Regions from separate parts of the Glutamicibacter sp. HZAU genome, predicted to be linked through region 2. Evidence: riboswitches for the same ligand, from Rfam matches in the RefSeq annotation. Region 2 holds a riboswitch; the other holds the start of a gene.
The links. Region 2 has a riboswitch for S-adenosylmethionine ahead of EKH49_RS10075 (acyl-CoA dehydrogenase family protein). Riboswitches for the same ligand answer to the same signal wherever they lie in the genome.

Region 1: another riboswitch for S-adenosylmethionine. It lies ahead of EKH49_RS11845 (acyl-CoA dehydrogenase family protein); the one in region 2 lies ahead of EKH49_RS10075 (acyl-CoA dehydrogenase family protein).

Annotation. Positions count from the first base shown of each region.
Region 1 is NZ_SCKZ01000006.1:438,230-445,511, reverse strand. Features, by position in the region: gene EKH49_RS11850 (acyl-CoA dehydrogenase family protein) at 1-259, opposite strand, end outside; gene EKH49_RS11845 (acyl-CoA dehydrogenase family protein) at 285-1,511, opposite strand; SAM riboswitch class I at 1,560-1,650, opposite strand; gene EKH49_RS11840 (SdpI family protein) at 1,867-2,223, shown strand; gene EKH49_RS11835 (GntP family permease) at 2,317-3,678, opposite strand; gene EKH49_RS11830 (CdaR family transcriptional regulator) at 3,971-5,032, opposite strand; gene EKH49_RS11825 (ABC transporter permease) at 5,394-7,157, shown strand; gene EKH49_RS11820 (ABC transporter ATP-binding protein) at 7,169-7,282, shown strand, end outside.
Region 2 is NZ_SCKZ01000006.1:75,640-82,921, forward strand. Features, by position in the region: gene ggt (gamma-glutamyltransferase) at 1-192, shown strand, start outside; gene EKH49_RS10070 (LLM class flavin-dependent oxidoreductase) at 277-1,680, opposite strand; gene EKH49_RS10075 (acyl-CoA dehydrogenase family protein) at 1,739-3,070, opposite strand; SAM riboswitch class I at 3,086-3,177, opposite strand; SAM riboswitch class I at 3,445-3,547, shown strand; gene EKH49_RS10080 (ABC transporter ATP-binding protein) at 3,553-4,368, shown strand; gene EKH49_RS10085 (aliphatic sulfonate ABC transporter substrate-binding protein) at 4,453-5,475, shown strand; gene EKH49_RS10090 (ABC transporter permease) at 5,482-6,309, shown strand; gene acs (acetate--CoA ligase) at 6,371-7,282, shown strand, end outside.

The sequences.
Region 1 (7,282 bases), 360 kb from region 2:
GCGCCTGGGCGATATTGGAATCAGCGGCCGCAAGATCCACGAACAGCTCGAAGAGCTCAGGCAGGGTCGCCCCGGCCCCGCCGTGCGATTCCGGAACCCGGACGGCGCCGAAGCCGGCGGCCGCCAGGTCGGCCACCGCTTGGTAGGGCAATTCTCCGGTGCGGTCGCGTTCGGCAGCGCCCTGCGCGATGTCCGCGAAGAGCGGGGCAAAACGGGCTTTGAGCCCTGCAAGCCGAGTGCCAGTTGCAAGTACAGTCATCGTTGAATCCAATCCGTTCGAAATTCTAGGTGTAGAGCGAGAGCGGCTGGGATTCTCCGCGCAGGAAGTACGCGCCGACCTCGATCTTCTTGTAGTCCACCGGGTCATGCAGCGAGTGGGTACGCACGTTGCGCCAATACAAATCCAGGCCCACCGAGCTCGCGGTCGAGGATGATCCGGTCACTTCGAAGATCCGGTTCGCCACCTCGACGCCCACCTCGGTGGAGACCACCTTGGCTTCGGCGATTTCCACTGCCAGCGCGGCCCGCTCGGGCTGGGTGACGTCCCCGGCCTTGGACAGCAGCGCATCGAATTTCCGGCCGAGTTTCTCGGTCAGTGCAGCCACTGCGGCGGTGCGGGCCTTGAGCTCCCCGACGGTGCGCTGGAAAATCGGGTCTTGGGCGTAGGTGTCGGCCTGCGAGAACAGCCAGGCATTCTTGCGGCCCAGCAGGATCTGCTTGCCGCGCTGCAGCGCTCCTTCGGCGATGCCCAGGTAGAAGTTGGCGAATGCCAGCTGGATCCCCGGGGTGAGCAAGGTGGACACTGGTTCGTCGGTGACGAAACCGAGCAAGTCCTCGGCTTCAAGCCTGACGTTGTGGTACTTCAGCGAGTTCGAGGCGCTGAGCCGCTGGCCCAGGTAGTCCCAGTCGTCAACGATTTCCAGTCCTTCGATGTCGCGCGGCAGCACGAAGGCGAGAATCTGCCCGTCGTATTCCCCGCCCTGGACCAGTGCGTTGATGACGATGACCTCGCCAACACCGGAACCGGTGGAGAACCGCTTGGCCCCGTTCAGCCGGTACCCATCCCCTTCGACGCTCAGCGTCAGATCCGGGTCAACCGGATTAACCGAATCGCCCCAGAGCCAGCCGCCTTCCACGGTGCGTAGCCACCACTTGCCTTGCGCCTCCGCCGGAGCATAGAAGGCAATGCTGGACTGATTGATGTAGTGGTAGGCCAGTAGTTGCGCGATGGAGCCATCGGCCGCGGCCAGGATGCGGACCACCTCGAAGGCGGTTTCCCAGTGGGCTCCTGCTCCGCCGTATTCCGCAGGCACCAGGAGGTTCAGCAAGCCGGCCTCGCGCAGCAGCTGCACTTCGGCGAATGGCTGCTGGTTCTTGCGGTCGCGTTCCAGGGCGTCCTTGGCGAGCGTGCCTCCCACCTGTTGGGCAACTGCGCGCCACTGTTCCAGCTCGGTTTCGCTGGCGTTCCCGTAGTAGGGAACTCGGCGTAGTCCAGTGCTTTGTACGGTCATCTTCTTCTCCCTTGCGTTGCAGGTTCCGAAGGACGCAGGATCCCTGCGATTCCATCGATCCTGGCGTTAGCACTACCTGCCGGATGCAGGCTTACTGCGGCGTCGCGGAGCCAGGTCTCTCAGCCGCTCTGGATGGGTTGTGCTCCGAGTCAACCACTGCCGGCAGCAGTCTTGGAAGGGCACTGTCATACGAGGGAACGGCAGGACAAAATACGTCATCTTCGAGCCTCCTGCCTGCCTGATCGATGGCAGCGCGGCCTTCGTATGACACTTGCATGACGAAATCTGAACTCGGGAACTGCTCTGCCTCCGAATAGGATGGCTGTTCACGGCGAATAGTCAGAACAGGTGGAACGTGGATCCAGCAGGCGTCATCCCCTTCATGCTCGGGTTGATGGGCATCACTGTGGTGCCAGCGTTCCTCGCACCCATGGCCCGGGATGGAAAGCTCGCGCGCAATGCGTCCATCGGCATCAAGACGCGCCATACCTTGGCCAGCGACGAGGCCTGGCTGGCAGGGCATCGGCGGGCTGCGCCGCTGATGGCCGCGGCTACCTGGGCCGGCTGGGCCATGCTGGCCGGTGCAACGATTCTCTGCGTGCTGGGCCAGTTCGGTTTCGCCTTCGCCACAACCGGGGCCGGCTATCTCGCCGTCATCACGTTGCTGATGATCTCGGCCGCAAAAGCGAACAGGGCCGCGCGAGGCGTCTAGCCGGCATAGCCCGGCCAGTCTGCGGCCGCATAAAGAAACGGATCGCACCATCGGCAGATGGTGCGATCCGTTGTTTACTTGGCCAGCATCCTGCTACAGCAGTACGGCTCCCAGGAGCAGTACCGTCAGGAAGGCGGCGGTACCCTGGATGGCGGTCGCCACGCTCAAGGTCTTGTATGCGGTAATTACCGGAATGCGGCTGAGCTGCGAAACGACCCAGAAGTACGAGTCGTTGGCGTGCGAGACAACCATCGCACCGGCACCGACGGCCAGTACCGTGAGCACCATGCCCAGTTCCGAGCCCAGGCCCAAGGAGCCGAGCATCGGCGCGACCAGCGCGGAGGTGGTCACCATGGACACGGTGGAGGAACCCTGCGCGGACTTCAGCGCAGCGGCGATCAGGAACGGCACCGCCAGGCCCAAGCCCAGGCCGCTGAGCGAATCCGAAAGAATTGTGGTCAGATCCGAGGCCGCCAGCACCGCGCCGAAACCGGCACCGGCGCCGGTGATCAGCAAGATCGGGGCAGCGGTGCGCACGGCTTCATGCATCTGCTCGTTGAAGACCGACAGCTTGCTGTCGCCGCTGAGCAGGAAGGTTGAGGAGATCAAGCCGAAAATCAGCGCGATCACCGGAGTACCGATGAAGGAAAGGATTTCCAGGGCGATGCCCTCGCCGAACGGGAGCGAAGGCAGCTTCGCAATGGAGGCGGCGCAGATCAGCACGAGCGGAACCAGGATCGGCATGAAGGCCAACGCCGGGTGGGGCAATTTGCCGAAGCTTGCGCGCAGCTGCTCGTAGTCGAGTTCGGAGAGGTCGTCTTCGCCTTCACTGGGCAGCGGAGTCCACTTGGACTTGTTGAAACGGCTGGCGTAGGCCAAGCCGGCCAGCGCCGAGATGGCGGCAACTGGCAAGCCGACTGCGATGATCAGGCCCAGGTTGTCGGCAACGCCGATGCTCTCGGCTGCGGCCAGCGGTCCCGGAGTCGGAGGCACCATGGTGTGGGTTGCGTACAGGCCGGTCATCAATGCGATGGATGTCGCCAGCGCGGAAACTCCGGTGCGCAGGGTGATGGCTTTGCGCAGCGAGTTGAGCACCACGTACCCGGAGTCGCAGAAGACGGGAATGGAAACGATGTAGCCGATGATTGAGAGCGTCAGGTTGGGGAACCGCGTGCCCAGCACCTTGATCAGCGCATCTGCCATGGAGATCGCGGCGCCGGATTTCTCCAGGATGACGCCAATCATTGTTCCGAACAGGATCACCAGACCGATGTTGCCCATGGTGCTGCCGAAGGCCGTGGTGACCGTCGAGGCCACATCGGCCAACGGAATCCGGTAGGCGAAAGCGGCCAAGATGGCGGCGCCAATGAGGGCGAGGAATGGGCTGATCTTCAAGCGTGCCGTGACCATCACGATGGCCACGACAAGGATCAGCAGAACAAGCAGTTCATACACGGCGGGTTGGCTCCTTTGCCAATAACGGTAGTGCTCTGCGCCTGGCCCACGGCGGCAGAATCGGCGGACCAGCTCTGTCGGCAAAGCTGCTCAAGGCTTTGCCCGTTGGGCTAGATGCCTCCGTGCCGCCACGGAATTCGGGCGCAAAGATCGATCATCCTGCCAATATTAGGAAAAGCTGCCCCGGATGCCTATGGGCACACGACCATATTTGCCTGATTCTGGTCGGGGTAAATGTGTGCAAATATCCCGCTACTGCCACAACTGTCACCCGCACCCCCGTTCCCGGGTCCTAGAAAATATGCAGCTGCCCCAAGGCCACTCGCGCGTAAATCGCATGCTGGAGTTTCAGGGACTCGCTGGACTGCCGAATGTCCACACCACTGATCTGGCTGATCCGCTCAAGCCGTTGCACCAAGGTGTTGCGGTGAATATGCAGATCCGTGGCAGCCTGGCTCATCGATGCAGCCGTCGACACCACCAAGAGGGTTTTGGCCTGTTCCTCATTGAGCTGTTGCGCCGGGGCAGCCGCATGTTCCAGGCTGCGCGCTGGGGTGCGGGCGATAGCCACGGCAATTTCCCGGCTCCACATTCGGCGTTGGGCGTAGCGCGGCACGAGTGGCGGATAGCCCAGCAGCGCCCGCAGCGCCTCGGTTTCAGCCATGAGGTCCGCTGCCGTTTCCACCGGCATGGAGACGAGGAAACGCTCCTCATCCATGCGCTCTTCAGCGAAAGCGGGCTCGTGGGTGGCGCGTAGCCTCCAGTACGCACCGGAAAGGCTGATCCAAGACGTGCGATGGTGTTCCTTGGCCGGTTCTTCGAGCAAAGGATCCTCGACGCTTCGCGGGAGCCATGCTTCGATGCACTTGGGCCCGCGCAAGCCGTGGGCCGCCAGCGAGCGGTCGATGACTTCGGGGGCAACGCGGCCTGCGATCAGCGCAGAAATGATGTCTCGGGCCTCGGTCTCGCGGCGCGCACTGCGCGAGTGCTCGTAGTCCTGGGCGAAGAGCAATTGCACCGTCAAGGCAATCAGGCCGGCCAGCGGCTCCACCTCATGCGGAGCACCGGTCACGCCAACAACTCCGCACAGCTGGCCGTTCAGCGTCAGAGGGACATTGACCCCTGGCAGGGTTCCCGCGGAACCGTCAGCCTGGCTGACCCGGATGATGGCGTTGCGACTGATTGCCTCGGCGCTGCCGTCGTGGTGGGTGCCGATTCGCGCGGCATCGGTCGAAGCGATGATGACCCCGTGAGCATTCATGATGTTCACGTTGCGGTTGATGGTCGGAGCAATCGTGTCGACAACTTTCTGCGCCAATGCGCTGGCCAGCCGCGGTTGCTCCTTTTCGCTCATGAGCTCATCCTATCGGCTAGGGAGTGCACAAACATGAAACATAAGCGCACACAAGCAATCAAGGTTCCGGGCTGACAGCAACAGTTACTCGAAGCATCATCAATAAACCACCCGCAGTCACAGCCATGTGATCGCCATCACCAGCCAAGGGAACTGATGCGCCGCGGTAAAGCTAAAAAATTTTCCAAGTCAGAAAATACATTTATTGCTTGACAGTGCATTAGATCACACGCAATATGTTTATAAGCTTTCGGCCAAACAGCATCTCGGATATTTGTTGCGCTTGCCCGGATAGAAGACATGGGGAGTAGAAGTTGTGAGAAAAATCAGGTCGTCCGGGGCATTGCTAGCCCTCTTTCTCTTGTTTATCTGCGCTTTCTTCGGTTATCCGCTGGCAATGCTCATTTACGGCACTTTCCGCAGCGGACAACCGGGCACCGAAGGCTCGTTCGGCCTCGCCGGCATCGTCGATGCCTACGGTGATCCCGCGACATGGGAGACCCTGTGGGCCTCGGTCATCTATGCCGTTGCGGTGCAGTCCATTGGCATCATTGGCGGATTCATCTTTGCTTGGATTTCCATGCGGACCAAGACTCCTGCCGGCAAGGCCATCACCCCCGTCATGGTCACCATTTTTGCCATACCGACGCTTTTCTTCGCGATCAGCTGGGGCATGATGACCTCGCCTACCGGTTTGCTGACCCAATTCTTCGGTGTCTCCGCAGACGGCTCGCCACGCCTGGATGCGTATTCCTGGGCCGGTTTGATCATCGTCAGCGGGCTGAAGGCAATTTCGGTGATGTACCTATTGCTGCTCGGTCCGGTTCGTGCGCTGAACCGTTCGCTCGAAGAAGCCGCACTGCTCTCTGGTGCCAACCGTGTCCGGCTCTTCCTGGATGTAAACATCCCGATTCTGCTGCCGACCCTGTCCGGTCTGGCCATCCTCGGATTCGTTAACTCCCTAGGCCAGCTGGATGTCGCCCTGATCCTCGGCGTTCCAGCGGCAATCTATGTCTTCCCTACTCAGATTTATGATTTCCTGGCGACGACGCCCATCCGCTACGACTCGGCCAGCGCGTTGGCACTGTTGCTGATCGCCGTCATCTACATTCTGGTGGCCATCCGCTCCAAGGCCATCGGCAACCGCAACTTCATCACTGTGACCGGCAAAGCCTTCCGCATTGAGAAGGAAGAGATCGGCCGTTGGAAATGGGTCGGCTTCAGCCTGTTCATCGGATACGTCGGTGTCGCACTGGTGCTTCCGCTGCTCCAGCTGATCATCGGCTCCTTCCAACCGGTGCTGGGAGTTGCCGGCTTCACTTTCAAGCACTACATCGGACTGTTCGAGTCCTCGAAAGTCGTCCGGGCACTGGAAAATACCTTGATCATGGGTGTTGTCGGCGGGCTCCTCGCAACAATCCTGGCCGTGTTGATTACCTATGTCGCCCTGCGTAGCAAGAGCCGCTGGGCACAGGTGCCAGAACTCATCGTCTGGGCCGTGGTCGCGGTGCCGGGCATCGTCCTCGCCTTGGCCATCACGTGGGCATACCTCAGCATCCCGGGCCTGAAAAGCCTCTATGGCTCGATCTGGATCGTGCTGATTGCGCTGGTCATCGTGGTCACCCCCATCGCGCAGCGCGCCACTTCAGGCCCGGTGGGCCAGTTGGGCGTCGAGCTGGAGGAATCAGCCCGCATCTGCGGCGCTTCCGCGCCGAGGATGCTGCTGACCATCGTGGTGCCGCTGATCGGCCCGACCTTCCTGGCTTCCTGGTTCATCACCGGCGTGATGGCGGCGGGCAGCCTGGATATTCCGATCCTGCTTTCCAGCGCCAAGACAGAAACTGTATCGCTGCTGGTCTACAACTACTACACGCAACTAGGCAACGGCTCCACTGCCGCAGCGTTGCTGCTGTTGCTGCTGGCCCTGCTCGCGGTCGGTGGCGGTCTCCTCATGGCCATCGGCGCACTGTTCAAGAAGGCCAACGAGAGCAGGACCACCCGCCGCGGACGCCTTGTCGATACCGCAACACCCACCGATACCTTCGATCCAGCACTTTCCAAGGCCCTCGAAGCAGACAACGATCCAACCACCTTGCGTCGAGTCCCGACCTCCGTTTCCAAGTGATAGGAAATTCCATGGCACACGTCAGTATTGAGTCGCTAGAAAAAAAGTACTCGCCCAAAGCGCCAGCTGCAGTGGAATCACTGGACTTGGAAATCAAGGAAGGCGAATTCCTGACCCTGCTCGGC
Region 2 (7,282 bases):
ATCGAAACCTATGGTCCTGCGCTTGAGGCCTTTGGCCACAAGCTCACGCCGGCTGGCGATTCCTTCACCCCGCAGGCTGAAATCGGCGCCGTCGAAGCCGTGGAGATCGCGGCCGATGGCACGCTCACGGCAGCGGCCGAGCCCACCAGGCGCGGCGGCGGTTCGGCCATGGTGCTGGAGCCGATCAAGTAGGCACGCAGTGAAAACGGCGGCCTGCGGCAACATTCTTGCGAAGTTGCCGCAGGCCGCCGCCGATTGCGCTATCTAGCCGGATGCTCAGGCCTGCGCGGCCATCCGGTTGACGATCTTGTACTTGGCTGCACGGTGGGTGTCCTTCACCCGGTCGCCGGCGCCGAACAGCTTGTTGCGCAACGTGCCCTCGGTGTACTCGGTCTTGTAGACCCCGCGGGCCTGCAGCTCGGGAACCACGTACTCGACGATGTCCTCGAAGGTGCCAGGGGTGACAGCATAGGCGAGGTTGAAGCCGTCCACGTCGGTGTATTCCACCCAGTCGATGAGCTTCTCGGCAACCTCGGCACCCGAGCCGACGGAGACCGGGCCGAAGCCGCCCACGCCGATCCATTCGGCCAGCTGGCGGATGGTCCATGGCTTTCCGGTATCGCCGCTGGCCTTCTTAAAGGTTTCCACCGAGGACTGGATGGCGTTGGACTTCACGTCATCGCCAATGACATCGTCCGGTCCGTAGACAGACATGTCGATGCCGGTCCAGCCCGACAGCAGCGCCAGCGAGCCCTCGGTATCCACGTAGGAACGGTAGTCCTCGAACTTCGCCTGGGCCAGTTCCGAGGTTTCGGCGGTGATGATGGTCTGCATGGCGAAGACCTTGATGTCGTAGCGGCCGCGGCCAGCCGCTTCAGCGGCATCGCGGATCTTGGTGACAGCTTCCTTGAGCAGTTCGCGGGTTGGGCAGGTGACGAAGATGGCTTCGGCGTTCGACGCGGCGAATTCGGTGCCGCGCTTGGAGGCGCCGGCCTGGTAGATCACCGGGGTGCGCTGCTTCGACGGCTCGGTGATGGCGATGCCCGGGACCTTGAAGTACTTGCCTTCGTGCTCAATCGGGTGCACCTTGGCCGGATCGGTGTAGATGCCGGTTTCCTTGTTGTTCTGCACCGCGTCGTCTTCCCACGAGCCTTCGAGCAGCTTGTAGACCACTTCGAGGTACTCATCGGCGTGGTTGTAGCGCTCGTCGTGCTCCATCTGGTCTTCCTGGCCCATATTGCGGGCAGCCGATGGCAGGTACCCGGTGACCACGTTCCAGCCGACGCGGCCGTTGGTCAGGTGGTCCAGGGTGGCCAGGCGGCGGGCGAAGGCGTACGGGTGCTCATAGGCGGTACCCGCGGTGACGCCGAAGCCGAGGTTCTCGGTCACGGCGGCCATGGCCGAGACCAGCATCATCGGGTCGTTGACCGGCGCCTGGGCGCCGGAGGTCAGCGGGGTGATGTTGTTGCCCTTGTACACGTCGTAGGTGCCCAGCACATCGGCGAGGAACAGGCCGTCGAACTTGCCCTTCTCCAGCACCTTGGCCAGGTGCGTCCAGTAGCCCAGGGTGTTGTAGGTCGAGGCCTTGTCCTCCGGGTGGCGCCACAGGCCTGGCGACTGGTGCACCACGCAGTTCATGTCGAATGCGTTGAATAGGATCTCGCGCTTGTTCTCGCTCATGCCTTTGCCCCCATTAGGTCGATATTCATGGAAAGTTCCTGGTTTGCGTCGCGGGCTCTCAGGCCCGCTGGGTCGAATCTTCGCCGGTGACGGACAGCCGCTGCGGCTGGACGCCGTTGATCTCGTAGTCCCCGACGATGCGCGCCTTGTAGATCGCCGGGTTGTGCGTGGCGATGGTGCGCGCATTGCGCCAGTGCCGGTCAAGGTTGCAGCCGCTTCTCGTGGACGAGGCCCCCAGCCCGTCGAAGAGCTTGCTCGTTACGCCGATGGCCAGCGGCTGCACCACGGTTTGCGCACGGTTGGCTGCCAGCTCGCAGACCGCGTAGCGTTCCTCGTCGTTCAGTCCCGGATCGCCCAGGGCCGCTTCGACTTCGAGTACCGCGCCGATCACCACCGAGTCGGCGGCGAAGGATTCCGCGGACACCTCCCCCACCAGCTGCAGGACCTGGGGTTCCTGGTATACCGGCACCCCGGTTCCGGTGGTGAAGATGCGGGTGCGTGCCTGCACCGCGCTGCGCAGGTCGTTCAGCGCGGCGCGGGCGATGCCTGCCTGCACGGACATGAGCACCAGCTGGAAGATCGCCGCTTCGGAGTCATTGCGCTGCTGCGGCATGAAGCAGTCCACCGGGACCTGATGGAATTCGGTGGTGCCGGTTCCGGTCAGGCCCTGGCCGAATCCGTCCCAGTCATCGAGGATCTTGACGCCGCTGCGCTGGGTGGACACCACCGCGATCTGGCGTCCGGCAAGCTCAGGGTGGGCCACCGCAACAGTGGTCCAGTCGGCAAAGATGGTGCCGGTGCAGTAGTACTTCTCGCCGTCGACTACCCAGCGCCCGTCCACGAAGCTGGCCTTCGTATTCAAGGTGCCCAGGGCGTTGCCGCCGCGCTCGGTGTAGGCGTTGCCGACAATCTGCCCGGCGGCGATGCGGGCCACCCACTTCTTGCGCAGCGCCTCGTCTTCCAGTGCCAGCACATTCTCGACAAAAGCGATATGCGCGCGCCACAGCTGGCCTACATGGGAGTCGGCCTCGGAGAGCTCGATGAGCAGGCGGAAGACATCCACCAGCCGCGCACCGTAGCCGCCGTCGGCCACGGGAAGGCGCAGCGCGCCGAAGCGCTCGCGGTTCAGCAGGCCTACCTGCTCGAAGGGAAGCACGCGGTTCAGGTCGCGGTCCTTGGCGGTCGCGGCGATCTGGGCGAAGACCGGGCGGAAGATTTCGGCCAGCCGGTCGTACTGCTCATCCGCACCGGGACCGGGAGTGATCTTCAGCAGCTGCCGCGTGGGCAGCTGCTCCTCGAACTCGTCCAGTTCCAGAGCGCTGGCTTGCGAAGGATCACTGAGCTGGTTGAAGTCCAGCCCTGGGGCATTCGGTGATTCGCCAATAGGCATCAGGGTTCTCAATTCTTTCCATCGGTCCTGGCAGTAGCACCGTCCCGCTCTTCGGGTGGTTGCTGCGGCGTCGTGGAGCCAGATCTCTCAGCCGCTCTGGATGGGTCGTGATTCATTTGTAACGGTAATAATCCGGCGCTTCCAAGCCGCGAAGTCATATTTCGCCTCAGATTTGGAAGGGCCTATGCTCAAATCCCACAGCCTAATCCCCGTCCCATCGAAGATGAGTTGCAAGGATTGGCATGCTGTCGATCAAACCGGTCCTAGGTAAAATAAATAACGAAATTTCTGGGCAATGTGACGCAGGTGTCGAAGATTTTTTCATGTTACGCAAGATTTGCGTCCAAATCGTTCGACTCGCTGTAATAGAGGGGTAACCATCCCGAGCGGCCGAGAGATCTGGCTCTTTGACGCCGCAGCAACCACCTTCGGAGCTCTGGCTCCGCAGGCCGGTGCTACCGCCAGGACCGATGGAGATTGATATGGCTCTTACCATTGCAGCGCCCGAGGCAACTTCAACCACCTCAACCGCACTGGACGTCCAATTCAGCAACGTGTCGCGGACCTTCACCACAAAGAAGGAAAGCCGCACCGTGCTGGCCGACATCAACTTGCACATTCCAGCCGGCCAAGTCCTCGCGATCCTAGGCGCCAGCGGCTGCGGAAAATCCACGCTGCTGCGTTCGGTCTCCGGGTTGGACCACCCCTCCACCGGTGACATCCGCACAGGCACCCACGAGGTCAACGGCATCAACGAGCTATGCGCCGTTGCTTTCCAGGAACCACGGCTGCTGCCGTGGCGATCGGTGCGCGAGAACATTGCGCTGGGTCTGGCCCCAGGAACCGAGAAGGCCTCTGGCGACGCGCTGATTGATGAGCTGATCGAGCTGACCGGGCTGAGCCATGCAGCCAGCCTGCGCCCGCGGGAGATTTCCGGCGGCATGGCCCAGCGTGTTTCGCTGGCTCGCGCGCTGGCCCGCCGCCCGGGCGTATTGCTTCTCGATGAGCCCTTCGGCGCACTCGATGCCCTGACCCGCCTGAAGATGCAGGATTTGCTGCTCTCAATTCACGCATCATTCCCCACCACGGTACTCATGGTGACCCATGACGTGGACGAGGCTTTGACCTTGGCTGACCGCGTTATCGTCTTGGGACGCAGCACCGGGAACGGCGCGGCTGGTGTCATCGAAGACCTAGCGATCTCCGCCGGGCAACCGCGCCGGCACACGGACGAGAAGTTCGTTGCCGATCGCCTGCACCTGCTGCGCCTGCTCGGCGTCGACCCAACCAACCATTAATCCAGGGAACGCATTGGATCCTCGGCGATCCTTGCTCTTTGCCCTATCGTCCATCCGCTTGCACGCATAATTCTAGGATTCTCCATGCTCTTGAACCGCTTCTCCCGCCGCACCGCTCTGTCCGCCGCCGCTTTGCTCATGGGCGCAGTTGCCCTGACCGGCTGCGCTGGCGAAAACGCTACTGCCGACTCCGGTGATCAGACCTTGTCCATCGACTTTGCCACGTACAACCCGCTGAGCCTGGTGCTCAAGGAAAAGGGGTGGCTGGATGCGGCCGCCAAGGAACAGGGCGTTGACGTCGAGTGGATCCAGTCCGCAGGTTCCAACAAGGCCAATGAGGCGCTTCGCGCCGGTGCGATTGACGTCGGTTCCACCGCCGGTTCCGCAGCGTTGCTGAACCGTTCCAACGGTGCACCAATCAAGACCGTCGCCCTGTACTCCCAGCCGGAATGGGCAGCCCTGGTAGTGGACAAGGATTCAAAGATCGAATCCGTTGAAGACCTGGCAGGGAAGACCGTGGCCGCCACCAAGGGCACCGATCCATACTTCTTCCTGCTCCAGGCTCTGGACACCGCGGGACTGAGCGAAGACGACATCAAGCTGCAGAACCTGCAGCATGCCGATGGCCGCACCGCACTGGTCAACGGTTCGGTCGATGCCTGGAGCGGACTGGATCCAATCATGGCAGCCGCCGAAGAAGACGGCGCGCAGCTGGTTTACCGGAACCTGGACTTCAACACCTACGGTGCGCTGAACGCTCGCGAAGACTTCATCAAGCAGAGCCCCGAACTGGCCCAGCTCGTGGTCGACGCCTATGAGAAGGCTCGCGGCTGGGCGGCCGAAAACCCTGGGGAAACCGCTGAGATCCTGGCCGACGTTGCAGGGCTCGAACCAGAAGTTGCCAAGACCGTGATCGAGGAACGCTCCAATCTGGACGTTCCGGCGGTTCCCGACGCCAAATTCACCGGAGTGCTGAGCAACATTGGCCCCACCCTGGTCGCCAGCGGCGATGTTTCCAAGCAGGAATCCGTAGATGAAGCACTAGCAACCCTCGTTGACGACCAGTTTGCCCTCAAGGCAGATGCAACGAAGATCTCCGGAGAGTAAACAGCGATGAGCACCGCAAACGCGGCTGATACCCGCGAAAATCCGACACCTGCCAAGCACAAGACAGGCATCGCCGCAACGATCCTGCGCGCACCCAAATGGTTGCTTGCGCTGATCCTGCCTCTGGCCACCGTGGCTGTCTGGCAATTCGTCACGGTGAGCGGCATCGTTGCCCCGTGGACGCTGCCGACTCCAGGCTCGGTCGTTGCCGCCGCCTTTGAGCTCCTCGAAGATGGCGATCTTGGTAAGCACATCGGCATTTCCACCCAGCGTGTACTGCTGGGCTTCGCCTTTGGTTCCCTGCTCGGCCTGGCGCTGGGCGCCCTCGTCGGCCTGTCCAAATTGGCAGATGCGTTTCTGGGCCTGAGCATCAGCGCCCTGCGCGCCGTCCCTTCGCTGGCTTGGGTTCCGTTGCTGGTGCTCTGGATGAAAATGGGCGAAGATTCCAAGGTCACGCTCGTGATCATCGGCGCGTTCTTCCCGGTCTTCACCACCGTCGCCTTGGCATTGCGCCATGTCGATGCCCACCTGATCGAGGCCGCTCGCTCCTTCGGTTTGAAGGGACTGAAGCTGCTGCGCACAGTCCAGCTCCCCGCGGTAGTCCCTTCCATCTTCTCCGGACTGCGCTTGGCACTGGCCCAAGCGTGGCTCTTCCTGGTCGCGGCTGAACTGCTCGGAGCGTCGATGGGCTTGGGCTTCCTGCTCACCGATTCGCAGAACAATGGCCGCCTAGACCGCCTGATCATGACCATCGTGCTGCTGGCCGTCTTCGGAAAAATCACCGATGCCCTGCTATCGATAGCCGAACGCTGGGCGATCAAACGCTGGACCTAGCCCCGGACTAGCTAGCACCGGCTGGCAACGCTACCCCTTCCCTCACCAAAGAAAGTTTGCAATGACCACCGAATTGGCAACAACCTCAGCACCTGAATCAGAGGCGGCACGCCAGGAATTCTGGGACGAAGCGGCGCACCTTTTGGATTGGGACACCCCGTGGCACACCACCAGCCGCATCATTCCGGCTGACCCCCAGGCGCAGCGCGGCCCGGAAATTTCCTGGTATCTCGGCGGCAAGCTGAACGCGGCAGTGAACTGCGCCGACCGCCACGTCGCCGCAGGACGCGGCGAGAAGGTTGCGCTGTACTTCGAAGGCGAACCCGGCGACCGCGTTGCAGTCACCTACAAGAATCTGCAGGAGCGGGTTTCCCAAGCTGCCAATGCCTTGGAATCCCTGGGCGTGGTGAAGGGCGACCGCGTGGTCATCTACCTGCCGGTGCTCATTGAAACCATCGTCATAACCTTGGCATGCGCCCGCATCGGCGCCATCCACTCGCTGGTCTTCGGCGGGTTCTCTGCCGAAGCGCTGAAGTTCCGCGTGGAAGACACCAAGGCAAAGGTGCTGGTCACCACCGACGGCCAGTTCCGCCGCGGCACCTCGGTCCCGGTCAAGGACAACGCCGATGCGGCAGTTGCCGGCGAGAACGAAATCGAAAAGGTGCTGGTGATCCGCCGAACCGGAGATGAGATCCCGTGGGCCGAGGGCCGCGACGTCTGGTGGCATGAGGTGGTTGATACCCAGTCCACCGAGCACACCCCGGAGTTCTTCGACTCCGAGACGCCGCTGTTCATCATGTACACCTCGGGGACCACCGGCCAGCCCAAGGGCCTGGTGCACACCACCGGCGGCTACCTGACGCAGGCGGCCACCAGCTACAACATGCTGTTCGCCAATCCGGACGAGTCCCAGCGCGAGCACGATGTGCACTGGTGCACCGCTGACCTGGCCTGGGTCACCGCCCACACCTAC